2 linked regions of the Pseudoduganella dura genome follow. The protein of the gene in region 1 binds, or shares a complex with, the protein of each later gene. Links are inferred from orthologs where the notes say so. Each region holds a gene or a part of one and is shown on either strand. Other genes may lie near its edges. The genes, in order: nusB and rpsJ.

Region 1 (8,770 bases):
TTCTCCCAAGGCGTCTGCCTTACCGGTTTCAAGCCTGGGTTCAGTCTGAACCGGCTTTTGACCTTACCTCCCCGAACAAAGTTGTATTGCGACTGATTCAAACAAACAATCAGCTCTGGCAAGCAATGAAGGCGTTCCAGCTCGCGCGCTTCCCGGCGGCGGCGGACGATAACACATCTGATGCACGGCAATTGCACAGCAACGGTGTCGCGCGACTGCGCGCGGCGGGGGCATGCTTTTACGGTCATTGCAGGGAGTTCTATGGATAATCGTTTCACTGGGTTGGCCCTGGCCACCCGTTCGCTGGTCTCCGGACCGGTCGCGCGCTTCGGCGCGCAGCGCATCTCCGTGCGCAGCATTTTCACCACCGCGCAACACGCCTTCACACTGTTCGGCGTGTCCGCCATCGTCATCATCGCCGTGCTGTGGGCCCGTCCGGACCTGGCACGCACGCTGACGCAATCGCTGGCCCATCCAGCGCCCCCCATGCCCGCTCCCGTGGCAGCCACCGTCGCGGCACCGCCGCTGCACGAGCTGATGGAAGCGCCGGCGGTCACCGCCGCCGCCGATGTCGACAAACCGCTCAGCGCCGCCGAGGAAAAGGCGCTGGTGGGTACCCGCAAGCAGCAGCAATGGGTCACCACCTGGCTGTCGAAACGTTACCGCGTGGCCAACGACGCGGCCAACATGCTCGTCTCCACCGCCTACGTGACGGCGCGCGAAATCAAGATCGACCCGCTGCTGATCCTGGCCGTGATGGCGATCGAATCGGGCCTGAACCCGTTCGCCGAAAGCCCGGTGGGCGCGCAAGGCCTGATGCAGGTGATGTCCAAGGTCCACCACGACAAGTTCCAGGACCTGGGCGGCGTGCAGGCCGCACTGAACCCGGTCGCCAATATCCGTGTCGGCTCGCTGATCCTGAAGGATTACGTGACGCGCGGCGGCTCGGTGGAAGCGGGGCTGAAGACCTACGTCGGCGCCGCCGCCTTCGAAACGGACGACGGCTACGGCTCGAAGGTCCTGGCCGAATACAAGCGCCTGAAGCAGGTCTCGGCCGGCAAGAAAGTGCCGACCTTCACCCGCCCTTCCGCGCCCACCCCGGCCACCGTCACGGCAAGTGCGGAACCGAAGGCCGCGGAACCGGCCACGCCGAAGACCGAAGCGGAGCAACTGGCCGGCCTGTGATCGGACCCAGTCATCAAACCGAAGCCACCGAACGGTGGCTTTTTTATTGCCTGCATGCCGGTGATGTTTCCAAAATTCGGGGTCAGACCCCGGTTTCAGGCAACATTTTCAGAAACTGATCCAGGCCAACGAAAAAGCCACCCGAAGGTGGCTCTTTTGTTGGCGGCTGGCGGGAAGATCAGCGCTTCTTGTCGGCCGCCACTTCATCCGCGCGCAGGCGCGGGGCAAGCTTGTCGAGCACGCCGTTGACATACTTGTGGCCGTCGATGCCGCCGAACGACTTGGCCAGCTCGACCGCCTCGTTGATGACGACCCGGTACGGGATTTCCGGGTTGTTCTTCAGCTCATAGGCACCGAGCAGCAGCACGGCGTGTTCGATCGGCGACAGTTCGTTGATGCCGCGGTCGACCAGCGGTGCGAACCCTTCGCGCAGCCCCACCGATTGCTCGATCGTGCCATACAGCAGCGCCGCGAAGAAATCGCCGTCGGCCTTCTCGAAACCGTGGGCGCCGCGGATGTTGTTGACGACCGTCTTCGCCGGCTCATTGTTCAGCAGCCATTGGTACAGGCCTTGCAGCGCGAACTCGCGCGCGCGGTGGCGCGGCGTGCGGCTCTTGCTGGGGTTGGCGTGCGCAGCTTTATCATTCATGGTTGTTCCTTCAGTATTGCTTTCGTCGCATGATTGCGTCGTTTATTCGTCTTCGGCGCCGTCGGTCTGCAGCTCTTCCAGCGCGATCGCCAGGTTCGCCATCTCGACCGCCACGCGGGCCGCATCGGCGCCCTTGCCCGCCATGCGCACTTCGGCCTGCTCGTCGTTCTCGGTGGTCAGCACGGCATTGGCGATGGGGATGCTGAAATCGAGGCCGATGCGGGTGATGCCGGCGCCGGATTCGTTCGACACCAGCTCGAAGTGGTACGTTTCGCCGCGGATCACGGCGCCCAGTGCCACCAGCGCGTCGAACTGGCCGGACTCGGCCATTTTCTGCAGCACCAGCGGGATTTCCAGCGCGCCCGGCACGGTCACGTGCAGCACGTCCTCGTCCGCCACGCCCAGGTGTTTCAGCTCGGCCAGGCATGCCGACAGCAGGCCGTGGCACACATCTTCGTTGAACCGGGCCTGGACGATGCCGATGCGCAAGCCTTCGCCGTTCAGATTGGTTTCGTAGGTTCCTACGGTCATGATGGGCCTCTTATATAGTGTATGGAAGGATTACGCTTCGGGTTTGGCCAGGTAGCCGGTCACTTCGAGATCGAAGCCCGCCATCGACGGCATCTTGCGCGGGCTTGCCAGCAGCTTCATGCGGCGCACGCCGAGGGCGCGCAGGATCTGGGCGCCGATGCCATAGGTGCGCAGGTCCATGCTGGCGGCACGGCCCTGCGGCCTGGCGCCCTTGTCGAGCGCGGCCAGCTGGCCGAACAGCTGGTCGGCCGTTTCCTCGCAGTTCAGCAGCACCATCACGCCCTGCCCGGCCGCCTTGATGGCTTTCAGCGAGGCCGACACGTTCCACGAGTGCGTGGTGGCTTCCGTTTCCAGCAGGTCCAGGATCGACACGGGCTGGTGCACGCGCACCAGCGCTTCGGCATCCGCGGCCAGGTCGCCGTGCACCAGCGCCAGGTGGGCCGAACCGCTCGGGGTGTCGCGGAACGCGATCATGCGGAAGTCGCCGTGCGCCGTGCGCAGTTCGCGCTCGGCTACCCGTTCGACCATGCATTCCTTGGCGCTGCGGTAGTGGATCAGGTCGGCGATCGTGCCGATCTTGAGGCCGTGCTCCTTGCCGAATTCCAGCAGGTCCGGCAGGCGCGCCATCGTGCCGTCGTCCTTGACGATCTCGCAGATCACCGAGGCTGGCGTCAGGCCCGCCATCGCGGTCAGGTCGCAGCCCGCTTCCGTGTGGCCGGCGCGCATCAGCACGCCGCCCTTGACGGCACGCAGCGGGAAGATGTGGCCCGGCTGCACCAGGTCTTCCGGCTTGGCGCCCTTGGCGACGGCCACCTGGATCGTGCGGGCGCGGTCGGCCGCCGAGATGCCGGTGGTGACGCCTTCCGCGGCCTCGATCGATACCGTGAAGTTGGTGCCGAACGAAGTACCGTTGCGGGTGGCCATCAGGGGCAGTTCAAGCCGGTCGACGATTTCTTCGGCCAGCGTCAGGCAAACCAGGCCGCGCGCGTGGCGGATCATGAAATTGATGGCTTCCGGCGTGACGAAATCCGCCGCCAGCACCAGGTCGCCCTCGTTCTCGCGGTCTTCTTCATCGACCAGGATCACCATGCGCCCGGCGCGCAGCTCGGCGACGATTTCTTCGGTGCTGGAGATAGTCATGTAATAAATCCTTGGCGTGTTTCGCAACCCGCTATTTTAATGGATTTGGCGCGCTTTCACCCGACTATCCGCTGCGCCCGCGCCACTGTCCCGTTCGCATTGGCATTTACCGTGGAACAAGCTGTCATGCTTGTTTGAAAACCAACAAAACTATAGGCAAGCTGGACAGTGGCAGCTATGATCGGCGAACAGGACAACAGGCGTGCGCCCGCCGCCAGGAGGGCGGAGTAGCATGATTTCACAGGACCGACTTGCCGAAAAGGCATCATGCCCACCATTCTGATCGTCGACGACCGCCCCACCAACCGTGACTACCTGCTGACATTGCTCGGGTTCACGTCGCACACCGTATTCGAAGCCGTGGACGGCGCCCAGGCGCTCGAGCTGTGCCACCGGCATCGCCCCGACCTGGTGATCACCGACATCCTGATGCCCACGATGGACGGCTACGAATTCGTGCAGCACCTGCGTGCCACGCCGGAGCTGGCCCATACGCCGGTCATCTTCTTTTCCGCCACCTATTCGCTGCCCGAACTGCGGGCGATGGGCACTGCCTGCGGCGTGCGCACCGTGCTGCCCAAGCCGGCCGAACCCCAGGCCATCCTGGAAGCGGTGAACCTGGAACTGGGGCTGGAAGAAGCGTACCCCAACTTGCACGACGAAGTCGCCCGCGCCGTCGCGCCGCCGGCCACGGCGCTTTTCTTTGCGCCGCCGGTTGCGGCGCCCTTCCCCGCTTCGCCGGCCGCGGCGCCGTCCCCGGATTCACCGGCCGCGCCTCCCCGGGCGCCGGACAGCACCGTCGAGCGGATGGCCGCCTTGCACGAATTGTCGCTGCGCCTGAACGGCGAACGCGATGCCGGCGCGATGGCACGACGCTTCTGCGCCGCCGCCGATGCGATCCTGCATGCGGACATCGTGGTGCTGTGCCTGCTCGACGCGCATGAAAACGACGTGCAGCACGTGGAAACGGTGGGCATCGACGCCGCGCTGGTGCAGCCGGTGCTGGTGGAGCGCGGCGCGTTCCCCGGTGCGATGATGGACCGGCGCGACGTGCTGCGCCGCTGCCGGGCCGATGGCGACATGCCGGCGCTGCCGGGCGGCCACCCGGAGGTGGCCAACCTGCTGGGCCTGGCCGTGCGCGACCAGTTCCACCTGTATGGCTGGCTGTACGCGGCCAACCGCCGTGGCGCCGCGTGTTTCGACGACACCGACGAACAGTTCATCCGCATGCTGGCCGCGCAGCTCGCCGTGGCCTATGAAAACATGAACCTGTACGAGGTGGTGCAGCGGCACGCGGCGCAGCTGCAGATGGAAGCATCGGCGCGGCGCAGCGCCGATGCGGCGCTGCGCACCAGCGAGGCACGCTACCGGGCAATGACGCAATCGGCGCCGGACGCGATCATCGGCACCGACCAGGAAGAACGCATCCTGCACTTCAACCGCGCGGCCGAGGCGATGTTCGGCTACAAGGAACAGGAAATGGTGGGGCAGCCGATCACCCTGCTGATCGCCGAGAGCTCGCTGCCGGCACACCGCGAACGCGTGCAGCGCTACCGCAAGAACCGCGAGCGCTCCTACAGCAACCGCATCGTCGAACTCACGCTGAAACGCAAGGACGGCGAGGAATTCACCGGCGAACTGGCGCTGTCGGCGGTGAACGTGAACGGCGAGGCGATCTTTACCAGCATCCTGCGCGACATCACGGCGCGCCGCGCGCTCGAGGAGCGGCTGCGGCTGTCGGCCCAGGTGTTCGACAGCACGCAGGACAGCATCACGATGACCGACGCCCGCGGCAGCATCATCGGCGTCAATCCCGCGTTCGAGCAGACCACCGGCTACCTCGAACGCGAAGTGGTGGGCCAGAACCCGCGGCTGCTGCGCTCGGGCCGGCATGACGGCGCGTTCTACCGCGCCATGTGGCAGGCGCTGGAAACCGAAGGACAATGGTCCGGCGAGATCTGGAACCGCCGCAAGAACGGCCAGGTGTACCCGGAGCGGCTGCGCATCAACGCGGTGCGCGACCAGCGCGAGCAGGTGGTGGCCTACGTTTCCGTATCGAGCGACATCAGCGCGCTGAAGGAAGCGCACACGCAGCTCGATTTCCTCAGCAACCACGATCCGCTGACGCTGCTGCCGAACCGCAACCTGCTGAACGACCGGCTGCAGCTGGCCATGGCCGCGGCCGAGCACGACGGCATGCAGGTGGCCCTGCTGCTGTTCGACATCGACCGGCTGCAGCGCATCAACGACGCACTGGGCCACCCCACCGGCGACGCGCTCCTGCAGGAAATCGCCCGCCGCGTAACGCGCATCGTGCCGCCCGGCGACACGCTGGCGCACCTGGGCGCCGACGAATTCGCGCTGGTGCTGACGCGCTGCCAGAACGTCGACGACATCATCGTCACCGTGCGCAGGCTGCTGGAACAGGTGGCCGAGCCGGTGCAGCTGGCGGGCCAGGACCTGTACGTGACGGCCTCGGTCGGCATCAGCATCTACCCCCGCGACGGCGCCACGCCGGGCGCGCTGCTGACCGGCGCGGACGTGGCGCTGTCGCACGTGAAGGACAACGGCCGCAACAACTTCCACTTCTACACCGGCGAAATGAACGCGCACGCGCTGCGCTGGATGTCGCTGGAGATCCACCTGCGCCATGCGATCGAGCGCAACGAGTTGCGCCTGCATTACCAGCCGCAGGTATCGCTGCCGGACGGGCGCGTGAGCGGCGTGGAAGCGCTGCTGCGCTGGCAGAGCGCCGAGCTGGGCAACGTGCCGCCGGGCGACTTCATCCCGCTGGCCGAGGACAGCGGCCTGATCCTCGAGATCGGCAACTGGGTCATCGGCGAAGCATGCCGGCAGAACAAGGCGTGGCAGGCGGCCGGCCTGCCGCCGCTGACGGTGGCCGTGAACGTGTCGGCGCGGCAGTTCACGGCGGGCACGCTGCCCGACGTGGTGCGAGCCGCGCTGGCCGCGAGCGGGCTGGCGCCGCGCTGGCTCGAGGTCGAACTGACCGAAACGGTGATGATGAACGACAGCGAGTACACGCAGATGCAGCTGAACGAACTGGCCGCGCTCGGCGTATCGATCTCGCTGGACGATTTCGGCACCGGCTACTCGTCGCTGGGCTACCTGTCGCGCTTCCGGCTCGACAAGCTGAAGATCGACCAGACCTTCGTGCGCAACATCACCACCGAACCGCGCAGCGCGGCGATCGCGCGCGCCACCACGGCGCTGGCGCACGGCCTGAACCTGGTGGTGGTAGCCGAAGGCGTGGAAACGGAAGGCCAGCTGGCCTTCCTGCGCGACATGGGATGCGACAAGATCCAGGGCTACCTGTTCAGCCGCCCGCTGCCGGCCGATGGGCTGGAAGCGCTGCTGCGCGAACAGCGCACGCTGGCGCCGCTGGCGGCCGTGCCGCCGGCCGAGCGCACGCTGCTGCTGGTGGACGACGAGCCCGGCGTGCTGCGCGCGCTGGAGCGGGTCTTCCGCCGCGAAGGCTGGCGCCTGCTGGTGGCCAGCAGCGCCGTGCAGGCGCTGGAACTGCTGCCGCTAAACGATGTGCAGGTGATCATCTCGGACCAGCGCATGCCGCAGATGAACGGCACCGAGCTGCTGGCGCGCATCCGCGAAATGTACCCGCACACGGTGCGCATGCTACTGTCCGGCTATGCCGACCATGCGTCGATCATGGACGCCGTCAACCGCGGCGCCATCTACAAGTTCCTCACCAAGCCGTGGGACGACGACGAGCTGCGGCAGGCGGTGCGCGAAGCGTTCGACCTGGCGCAACCGCGGCGCGTCGCGTAAGCCGGCCACCCGGCCGCGCAGACTGCTGCGCAGCTTACCGCTCATTGGACTGATAACCTGCGCAGCCCCTGCGATCACAATTCCGATCGGTAGCGCCCTGCACGCCCCCGCGCCAAGAGTTTTCGGTTAAGTTAACGCTTCCTGTCAACTAGCTGATCGATATGACCCCGCAAAACCTGTGGCCGCTGGGCGCCGAACTGGGCGAAGGCCCCGTCTGGATTCCCGAACAGAACCGCCTGTATTTCGTCAACCTGGTCGGCAACACGCTGCACGCGCTCGATGCCGGCACCGGCGCCGACGGCACCCGCCACGCGTGGCCGCTGCCGGATCATGTGTGCTGGCTGGTGCCCCGCAAGGATGGGGACGGCTTCATGGCGGGCCTGCGCGACGGCATCGTGCGCCTGTGGCTGGAAGAAGATGGATCGCACCGCTTCGAATACCTGCACGCGCTGCCCGGCGCCGATACCGGCATCCGCCTGAACGACGCGAAGGCCGACGCGGCCGGCCGGATCTGGGCCGGTTCGATGAACGCGCGCGACGTGAGCCGCCCGGACGGCAAGCTGTTCCGGCTGGACCCGGACGGCAGCCTGCACGTGGCACTGCCCGAACACCATATCTGCAATGGCCCCACGTTCAGCCTGGACGGCGGCACGATGTACCACAACGACAGCTTCCTGAACCGCACCTATGCGTATGAAGTGAAGGCCGACGGCAGCCTCGGTGCCCCGCACCTGTGGCGCCAGTTCGGCGACGGCGAAGGCTCGCCCGACGGCATGACCGTCGACAGCGAGGATTGCGTGTGGATCGCCCAGTGGGGCGGCGGCCGCGTGTGCCGCTACAGCCCGGGCGGCGAATTGCTGGCGACGATCCGGGTGCCGGTGGCGCAGCCGTCGTCGGTGGCGTTCGGCGGCGCCGACCTGAAGACGCTGTACATCACCAGCGCCTGGCAGGGCTTCGATGCGGCGCAGCGTGCGGCCGACCCGCTGGCCGGGGCGCTGTTCTCGGTGCAGGCCGGGGTCGCCGGCGTGCCGGCCGCCAGGTTCGGCTGACCTCCTCCACCTTGCCGGCGCGTCTTTCGGGTCGCAAACGAGGAGTTGACGCACGACAAGCCTCGCGGGCGGCTGCCGGTGCGATCGGTACGATCGGGCCGGACCGGATGCGGGGAATACGGGGCCTCTACCGCAAGCGGGACGTCAGCTCCCCGCCTGCCGGCTTAAGATACGGGGGCTTTACCAACCAACCCTGTTGAGGAGATCGATATGAAGACGAACGGTTCGGCCGTCTGGTCCGGTGGCATCAAGGATGGCAAAGGCGCGATCAGCAGCCACAGCGGCGCATTGAAGGACTATCCATATGGCTTCGCCAGCCGCTTCGAAGGCAAGCCGGGCACCAATCCCGAGGAACTGATCGGCGCCGCGCACGCCGGCTGTTTCACGATGGCGCTGTCGCTGATTCTCGGCG
Region 2 (8,999 bases), 1.5 Mb from region 1 along the record:
TTTATTCTTGCCCGCCGCGAACGCGTCGAACCGCTGCGTCCTTTTGCTTGGAAAGACCCGGATAACGACTATCTCCAAGAGACACTTCGTAGAACATATTTCGCGCTGCAAGACAAAGTACCTACTGCCGAAAGACTCGCAAATCCTGAAAAACTGGTTCCTGTAGGCCGCCAACCCACTGTCGCCGAATGGCTCGCCACTGCCGATGCGTTCGCCAAAGGCAAACGCACCGATGCCAGCCTTGTCGCGCCCATCTTGGGGAACTTCAAACACTGGAATCACCAGCCGCCAAAGAACTGGAAACCAACCCCGTGGTTCCCTGTTCCCTGGAACGGCAACCAGCTTGCCGCGTTCGACAATTTGCCCACGCTCGGCTTCATCCATCGCCCCGTGTTCGTCCGTTTCGAAGACGAGCACGGCAAGCCGGTGACACGCCGAGAGCAGCGGCAGAAATTGCTGGAAGCCGGCTGGCAGCAGGCACTGAAAACACTGCCCGAAGCGGAGCGCGCCAAGGGCCCGGCCCGCATTATCGGCGCCTTCGGCAATCACACCGAACAACGGATTGCCTTCGAAGGCATGTTGCACCACTACGCCGAACAGGGCGGTCCGGAAATCGATACCGGCAACATGGCGCAGTTCATCGGTACCGACCACCGGATCGGCAACATGGGCGCGGCGACCTTCTTCGTGCAGATGGCGCTGGGCGTGATGGGCAGCTACAACGCCGGCGGCACGTCAGCCGCCGTCAACATGCGCGAAGCCGATGGCGCCAGCATCGTGTTCATCAGCCCACCTTCCGACGACAAGCGCAAGCAGCAGGGGGAACAATTTCGGCACAACGTGGAACCGGCAATCGATTCGAAGAATTATGAGATGCCGGTTGTCGATTGAGTGTTTACACTTTCTCGACGCTATCGATCAGGTTCGAACAAACTGGGCACCCACGAATTTTACGCTTACGAAAGGAACAACATGCGTAACGTCATTCGCCTCGGCGACCTCACCACCCATGGTGGAAAAGTCATTTCGGCAAAAGCCACGCACTTCAAGGTTGCCGGCATTGCCGTGGCCTGCGTGGGGGACCTGTGCGTATGCCCAATCCAGGGTCACAGCAACTGCCGGATCGTCAGCGGATCGGAGCGGCATCATATCAACGGCGTGGCGCTGGCCTTCGAAGGCGACGAGACGAGCTGTGGTGCCAAGCTGATCTCAAGTTTGGCTAACTTCAAGACCAGCTGAACGCGAGCGCTCAAAGAAAAACGGGCACCCGCCAATGCGAAGTGCCCGTTCCTTGATCCGGCGGCCGTCACGTCAGTGAAGCCGCCCGATGCGAATCTTGACAGATTATTGCAGCTTGATTTCGACGTCCACGCCAGCTGGCAGGTCCAGCTTCATCAGCGCGTCGACGGTCTTGTCGGTTGGATCCACGATGTCCATCAGGCGCTGGTGGGTACGGATTTCGAACTGGTCGCGCGAGGTCTTGTTCACGTGCGGGGAACGCAGCACGTCGAAACGCTGGATACGGGTCGGCAGTGGAACCGGACCTTTGACAACGGCGCCGGTGCGCTTGGCGGTGTCAACGATTTCCAGTGCGGACTGGTCGATCAGTTTGTAGTCGAAAGCCTTCAGGCGGATGCGGATCTTTTGATTTGGGGTGGACATGCTGATTCCTTAAAAAGAACGAACCGGGCATCGGTGGAAACCTTGCTCCGGCAATGTAGAAATATGCAACACACTACTAAACGACTGCTCTGACGTAAAAGCAGCGGGACCGGCATGATATCACGCCCTGTCCCGCTGCATCAACGCAAAAACTTAGGCGATGATCTTGGCAACAACACCGGCGCCGACGGTACGGCCGCCTTCACGGATTGCGAAGCGCAGGCCTTCTTCCATAGCGATCGGGGAGATCAGCTTGACGGTGATCGACACGTTGTCGCCCGGCATGACCATCTCTTTGTCCGCTGGCAGCTCGATCGAGCCGGTCACGTCCGTCGTACGGAAGTAGAACTGTGGGCGATAGTTGTTGAAGAACGGGGTGTGACGGCCGCCTTCGTCTTTCGACAGAACATAGATCTCGCCGGTGAAGTGGTTGTGCGGCTTGATCGAGCCTGGCTTGGCCAGAACCTGGCCACGCTGCACGTCTTCACGCTTGGTGCCGCGCAGCAGCAGGCCAACGTTGTCGCCGGCTTGACCCTGGTCCAGCAGCTTGCGGAACATTTCCACGCCGGTGCAGGTGGTCTTGACGGTGTCGATGATGCCGACGATTTCGATTTCTTCGCCGACTTTCACCACGCCGCGCTCGACACGACCGGTCACCACGGTACCGCGGCCGGAGATCGAGAACACGTCTTCCACAGGCATCAGGAAGGCGCCGTCCACAGCGCGCTCAGGCGTCGGGATGTAGGTGTCCAGAGCATCGGCCAGACGGATGATGCACTCTTCGCCCATTTCGCCAGGCTGGCCTTCCAGGGCCATACGTGCCGAACCTTTGATGATCGGCAGGTCGTCGCCAGGGAACTCGTACTTCGACAGCAGCTCGCGCACTTCCATTTCGACCAGTTCCAGCAGTTCTGCATCGTCGACCAGGTCGCACTTGTTCAGGAACACGATGATGTAAGGAACGCCAACCTGACGCGCCAGCAGGATGTGCTCGCGGGTCTGTGGCATCGGGCCGTCGGCCGCGGAGCACACCAGGATCGCGCCGTCCATCTGCGCAGCACCGGTAATCATGTTCTTGATGTAGTCGGCGTGGCCTGGGCAGTCAACGTGCGCGTAGTGACGGGCAGCGGTTTCGTACTCGACGTGCGCGGTGTTGATCGTGATGCCGCGTGCTTTTTCTTCCGGAGCAGCGTCGATCTGGTCGTAGGCTTTGGCTTCGCCGCCGAATTTCTTCGACAGCACCGTTGCGATCGCAGCCGTCAGCGTGGTTTTGCCGTGGTCGACGTGACCGATGGTGCCGACGTTGACGTGCGGTTTAGTCCGCTCAAACTTACCTTTTGCCATTTTATTTCTTCCTTAGAACTTTGATTTAAGGTTGTCCGGCCGGGATTTTGTCCCGGCCGATAAACGCTATTCTGAATTACTTCGCTTTTGCGGTCACGATTGCGTCGATAACGTGCTTCGGCGCTTCGGAGTAGTGCTTGAATTCCATCGTGTACGTTGCACGGCCTTGCGTTGCGGAACGCAGCGAGGTCGAGTAACCGAACATTTCGGACAGTGGCACTTCGGCCTTGATGATCTTGCCGCCGCCGCCCGGGATTTCGTCCATGCCCTGCACCATGCCGCGGCGGGACGACAGGTCGCCCATCACGTTACCGGCGTAGTCTTCCGGCGTTTCCACTTCCACGGCCATCATCGGCTCCAGGATGACCGGCGATGCCTTGCGGCAGCCGTCCTTGAATGCCATCGAACCGGCCATGCGGAACGCGTTTTCGTTCGAGTCCACGTCGTGGTACGAACCGAAGGTCACGGTGACTTTCACGTCGACGACCGGGTAGCCGGCCAGCACGCCGCTGTTCAGCGTTTCGCGCACGCCTTTTTCCACCGCAGGGATGTATTCGCGAGGAATCACACCGCCCTTGATGGCGTCGACGAACTCGAAGCCCTTGCCCGGTTCCTGCGGCTCGATCGTCAGCACGGCGTGGCCGTACTGGCCGCGACCACCGGACTGCTTGACGAACTTGCCTTCGACGTCGGTCACGGCCTTGCGGATCGTTTCGCGGTAAGCAACCTGCGGCTTGCCGACGGTGGCTTCCACGCCGAATTCGCGCTTCATGCGGTCGACGATAATTTCCAGGTGCAGCTCGCCCATGCCGCCGATGATGGTCTGGCCGGATTCTTCGTCGGTCTTCACGCGGAACGACGGATCTTCCTGTGCCAGGCGGTTCAGCGCCAGGCCCATTTTTTCCTGGTCGGACTTGGTCTTCGGCTCGACGGCCTGCTGGATCACCGGCTCAGGGAAGACCATGCGTTCCAGGATGATCACTGCCGACGGATCGCACAGCGTTTCGCCGGTGGTCACGTCTTTCAGGCCCACGGCTGCGGCGATGTCACCGGCGCGCACTTCCTTGATCTCTTCACGCTGGTTGGCGTGCATCTGCAGGATGCGGCCCAGGCGTTCCTTGCGGTTCTTCACCGAGTTCAGCACGGTGTCGCCGGAATTCACGGCACCGGAGTACACGCGGAAGAACGCCAGCTGGCCCACGAACGGATCGGTCATGATCTTGAATGCCAGCGCCGAGAATTTCTCGTCGTCGGCAGCCTTGCGGGTGACCGGCGCTTCGTCGTCGTCGGTGCCCTTGACCGGCGGGATGTCCAGCGGCGAAGGCAGGTATTCGATGACGGCGTCGAGCATGGCCTGCACGCCCTTGTTCTTGAACGCGGTGCCGCACAGCATCGGCACGATTTCCGAAGCGATGGTACGGTCACGCAGTGCCTGCTTGATCTCGGCTTCGGTCAGGTCGCCTTCTTCCAGGTACTTGTTCATCAGTTCTTCGGACGATTCGGCAGCCGCTTCGACCATCTTCTCGCGCCACTCGGCAGCGGAATCGGCCAGCTCGGCAGGGATATCCTTGTAGTCGAACTTCATGCCCTGGGACGCGTCGTCCCAGATGATGGCTTTCATCTTGACCAGGTCGATCACGCCGGTGAAGTTTTCTTCGGCGCCGATCGGGATCTGGATCAGGACCGGGTTCGCCTTCAGGCGAGCGCGCATCTGCTCGTAGACCTTGAAGAAGTTGGCACCGGTACGGTCCATCTTGTTGACGAAGGCCAGGCGTGGCACTTTGTACTTGTTAGCCTGACGCCACACGGTTTCCGACTGCGGCTGCACGCCACCCACTGCGCAATACACCATGCAGGCGCCATCGAGCACGCGCATCGAACGTTCCACTTCGATCGTGAAGTCGACGTGGCCCGGGGTATCGATGATGTTGATGTGGTGCTCAGGGAAGTTGTTCGCCATGCCCTTCCAGAAGCAGGTCGTCGCGGCCGACGTGATCGTGATGCCGCGCTCTTGTTCCTGCTCCATCCAGTCCATGGTGGCTGCGCCGTCGTGGACTTCACCAATCTTGTGGTTCACGCCGGTGTAGAACAGCACGCGTTCGGTGGTGGTGGTCTTACCAGCGTCGATGTGAGCGGAAATACCGATGTTGCGGTAGCGCTCGATGGGGGTCTTGCGGGCCATAATGAGATCCTAAATCTTTGAATGGACAAAACCGAGCAACACTTTTGAATCAAAAATGCGCCCGGCTTGAACAAATGGCCGGACATGCCGGCCGGAATTTTAGAAGCGGAAGTGCGAGAACGCTTTGTTCGCTTCAGCCATACGGTGCACCTCGTCACGACGCTTCATCGCGCCGCCGCGGCCTTCCGCAGCTTCCAGCAGCTCGCCACCGAGGCGTTGCGGCATGGATTTTTCGCTGCGCTTGTTCGCAGCTTCACGCAGCCAGCGCATCGACAGGGCCAGGCGGCGCACTGGGCGCACTTCAACCGGCACCTGGTAGTTGGCGCCGCCGACACGGCGGGACTTCACTTCAACCATTGGCTTGGCGTTGTTGATTGCTGCGGTGAACACTTCCAGTGGATCCTTGCCGGATTTTTGCTGGATATGGTCGAACGCACCGTAGATGATGTTTTCTGCGACCGACTTTTTGCCGGACAGCATCAACACGTTAACGAACTTGGCGACTTCGGTGTTGCCGAATTTTGGATCCGGCAGAATTTCGCGCTTGGGTACTTCACGACGACGTGGCATGTCTTTTCCTTCATGTCTTCAGTTGAGTGCCTCTTGATCGACACTCGCGTGGGCCTTCATGGCCTCACACTTACTCGGCCTCGCGGCCGCCTCAACTCATTTAAACTGCAAGAGTATTACTTCTTGGCCTTAGCGCGCTTCGCACCGTACTTCGAGCGAGCTTGCTTACGGTCCTTGACGCCCTGGGTATCCAGCGAGCCGCGAACCATGTGGTAACGCACACCCGGCAAGTCTTTGACACGACCGCCGCGCAGCAGCACGACACTGTGCTCCTGCAGGTTGTGGCCTTCACCGCCGATGTACGAAATGACTTCGAAACCGTTGGTCAGGCGTACCTTGGCAACTTTACGCAGTGCCGAGTTAGGCTTCTTAGGAGTGGTGGTGTACACGCGGGTGCACACGCCACGCTTTTGCGGGCAGTTTTCAAGTGCCGGCGATTTGCTTTTCACGACCAGTGCGGTACGTGGGCTGCGAATCAATTGATTGATGGTTGGCATCGTTCTAAATCCAACAAAATTACAGCAATGACATTCCCGGCTGTCGCGCATGCTTGCAAGCGCTCCCGGGGGCTAAAACCAGTTTCTCGGCCGGCGCCAACAGCCCTGCAAAGTTTCCGTGCGACTGATTTGCAAATGACGCAAATCGCCGGAACGAGGCGTATACGAGGCGCAGACTAAAATGAGAACTCACGAGTATAGACTGGGCTCAAGGCCCAGTCAACCAGTTTACAAATCAGTCATGCAAGCAATGCCCTGCCCGCCCGGGCCAAAAGCGCCGATAATAGCGCCCGTCCCGTCATCCGCCCACCATGTTCCCGCTGCCGCCGCTGCCTTCCCCGCCCGCCCTGCCCCGCCCTGCCCACCTGTTCATCCTGCTCAGCTACCTGGCGCTGTCGCTGGTACCGTGGATCCGCGTGCTGCTCGGCAACCCGCTCGAACACGGCTGGCACATCCTCGGCATCGAGATCGCCGCCTGGACCGCCGTCTGGGCCGTGTTCAAGCGCCCCGCCTATTTCCACTGGCTGCTGATCCCGGCATTCATGGCGCTGCCGACGGAAATCTACCTGCTGGTGTTTTACGGGCAGGGCATTTCCACGCACCACCTCGGCATCCTGGCCGAAACGAGCCCGATGGAAGCGCTCGAGTTCCTCGGCCAGAAAGTCTGGACGATGGTGGCCGTGATGGCACTGGTCGCCGCCTGGTGGGTCATGACATTCCGCGCCGCGCGGCTGACCCGCGGGCTGGACTGGCAGGGCCCGTCGCGCCCGCTGGCGCTGGCCCTGCTCGGCGTGTTCGCGCTGCTGGCGGCCTATGCGTGGGAATTCGGCGCCGGCCAGCCGCCGGCCGCCTCCGCATCGGCGTCGGCCGCATCGGCGGGCGCCTCCGCCGGCGGCAGCCGCGGCGCGCATGTCACCGGCTGGAAGCTGGCGCCGCTGCCGGGATGGGCCCGCCCGCCGCTGCCGTTCGCTGTCTTCATCGATTCCTGGCCGTTCGGCCTCGCCGCGCGCGGCATCGATTTCTACCGCGAACGGCGCTACCTCGCCGAGCTGAACGAAACCAGCCGGCATTTCCGCTTCGGCGCCGACCAGCCCGGGGCGGACGACGTGCCGGAAACGATCGTGCTGGTGATCGGCGAATCGGCGCGCCAGGATCGCTGGCGGCTGTTCGGCTACAGCCGCGACACCAACCCGCTGCTGGGGCAGGAAGCGAACCTGGTGCCGTTGCCGGACGTGATCACGGCGGTCTCGGCCACCCGGTTGTCGGTCCCCGTCATCATCTCCAGGAAGCCGGCACGCCAGAGCCTGAAGGACGGGTTCAGCGAAAAGTCGTTCATCACAGCCTACAAGGAAGCGGGCTTTCGCACGTGGTGGCTGTCGAACCAGATTTCGTTCGGCAAGTTCGACACCCCCGTTTCGGTGTTCGCGCGCGAGGCGGACGTGGTGCAGTTCACCAACCTGGGCGGCTTTTCGGCCAAGTCCAACCTCGACGAGGTGCTGTTCGAGCCGCTGCGCCTGGCCATGGCCGATCCCTCGCCCAAGAAGCTGATCGTGCTGCACACGCTGGGCAGCCACTGGAACTACAGCCAGCGCCATCCGCAGTCGTTCGACCGCTGGCGGCCGTCGCTGTTCGGCATCGACAAGCCGGTCTACACTGATCTCGCCATCAAGGAGCAGCTCAATAACAGCTACGACAACGCCATCCTGTATACAGACTGGTTCCTCGCCCAGGTGATCGATCGGCTGAAGTCCACCCGGCACCCCACCGCGATGCTGTACGTGGCCGACCACGGCCAGACACTGTACGACGGCAGTTGCCGCCTGGCCTTCCACGGCCACAACACCCAGCATGAATTCCGCGTGCCGGCATTCATGTGGTACTCGGACGGCTACGGCGACCGCTACCCCGGCAAGGTGCGCGAACTGCGCCGGCACCGCAAGGCGAAGCTGGCCACCGAAAACATGTTCCACACGCTGCTGGACATGGCCGACATCCGCTACCCCGGCGAGCGGCTCGAATGGAGCTTCGTCTCCCCCGCCTTCCAGCGCCACACGCGCTGGGTCGACAGCTACGGCTGGACCGACTACGACAACGCCACGTTCCGGGGCGACTGCCGCGAAGTGATCGCGAAAAAGCCGAAACAGCGCTGAGTACCGGAATCCTGGTGCGAGGCAGCCGGACCGTGGCCCGTTGCCATCCTTGATCCAGCACAGGAAATGACCTGGCGCAGGGAATGTCCTGGGGCCAGGCCCCGGGACATTACTTGATCCGGCGCAGATCCGGTCCGCGATGCGTGGCACCGGAGGTCGGACGCCGCGGACGCGCCGGACGCCGCCGGACACCCTCGGACAGCGGACACGCCAGCATGAAATCCTGCCGAAACAACCACTTAGGCGATGGCATGGTTCCTGCAATGGGATACCCATCATCCACCCGCAGGCCCGACCATGATTCGCGACACCTCCCACCAGGACACCGTCATCGCCCCGCCCGTGGCCCGGCTTCGCCAGCGCCGCGCCGTCCAGGTCGCCGCCGTCCTGGCCGCGGTGGCGGTCCTCGGCACGGCGACATACGCGGCGGTTGGCAGCTGGACCGGCAGCGAGCACTCCGTCAGCGCGGCGCGGCTGCGCATCGCCGGCGTCACGCGCGGCACGCTGGTCCGCGACGCCGCCGTCAACGGCCGCATCGTGGCGGCCGTCAGCCCCACGCTGTATTCGACCGCGCCCTCCTCCACCGTGACCCTG

Evidence for each region.
Region 2: the proteins of nusB (region 1) and rpsJ are in contact, whole or in part, in a solved structure (PDB 3D3B), measured with the Escherichia coli proteins. The link is inferred for Pseudoduganella dura from one-to-one orthologs.

Annotation. Positions count from the first base shown.
Region 1 is NZ_WNWM01000002.1:1,178,253-1,187,022, forward strand. What follows is about bases 100-2,796. They hold nusB (transcription antitermination factor NusB), read right to left. Parts: upstream 1,835-2,796; coding sequence 1,364-1,834; downstream 100-1,363. Other genes in these bases: GJV26_RS05365 (lytic transglycosylase domain-containing protein), read left to right, coding at 262-1,185; ribH (6,7-dimethyl-8-ribityllumazine synthase), read right to left, coding at 1,877-2,365; ribBA (bifunctional 3,4-dihydroxy-2-butanone-4-phosphate synthase/GTP cyclohydrolase II), read right to left, coding at 2,396-2,796. Also shown: more of ribBA, read right to left, coding at 2,797-3,505; GJV26_RS29875 (EAL domain-containing protein), read left to right, coding at 3,773-7,309; GJV26_RS05400 (SMP-30/gluconolactonase/LRE family protein), read left to right, coding at 7,471-8,358; GJV26_RS05405 (OsmC family protein), read left to right, coding at 8,569-8,770. UniProt on the Escherichia coli protein: Part of the processive rRNA transcription and antitermination complex (rrnTAC). The complex forms an RNA-chaperone ring around the RNA exit tunnel of RNA polymerase (RNAP).
Region 2 is NZ_WNWM01000002.1:2,673,912-2,682,910, forward strand. The notes cover bases 4-2,929. They hold rpsJ (30S ribosomal protein S10), read right to left. Parts: upstream 1,663-2,929; coding sequence 1,345-1,662; downstream 4-1,344. Other genes in these bases: GJV26_RS11715 (type VI lipase adapter Tla3 domain-containing protein), read left to right, coding at 4-891; GJV26_RS11720 (PAAR domain-containing protein), read left to right, coding at 973-1,239; tuf (elongation factor Tu), read right to left, coding at 1,816-2,929. In the rest of the region: more of GJV26_RS11715, read left to right, coding at 1-3; more of tuf, read right to left, coding at 2,930-3,006; fusA (elongation factor G), read right to left, coding at 3,083-5,188; rpsG (30S ribosomal protein S7), read right to left, coding at 5,288-5,758; rpsL (30S ribosomal protein S12), read right to left, coding at 5,875-6,255; GJV26_RS11750 (phosphoethanolamine transferase), read left to right, coding at 6,567-8,405; GJV26_RS11755 (efflux RND transporter periplasmic adaptor subunit), read left to right, coding at 8,703-8,999. UniProt on the Escherichia coli protein: Involved in the binding of tRNA to the ribosomes. Part of the processive rRNA transcription and antitermination complex (rrnTAC). The complex forms an RNA-chaperone ring around the RNA exit tunnel of RNA polymerase (RNAP).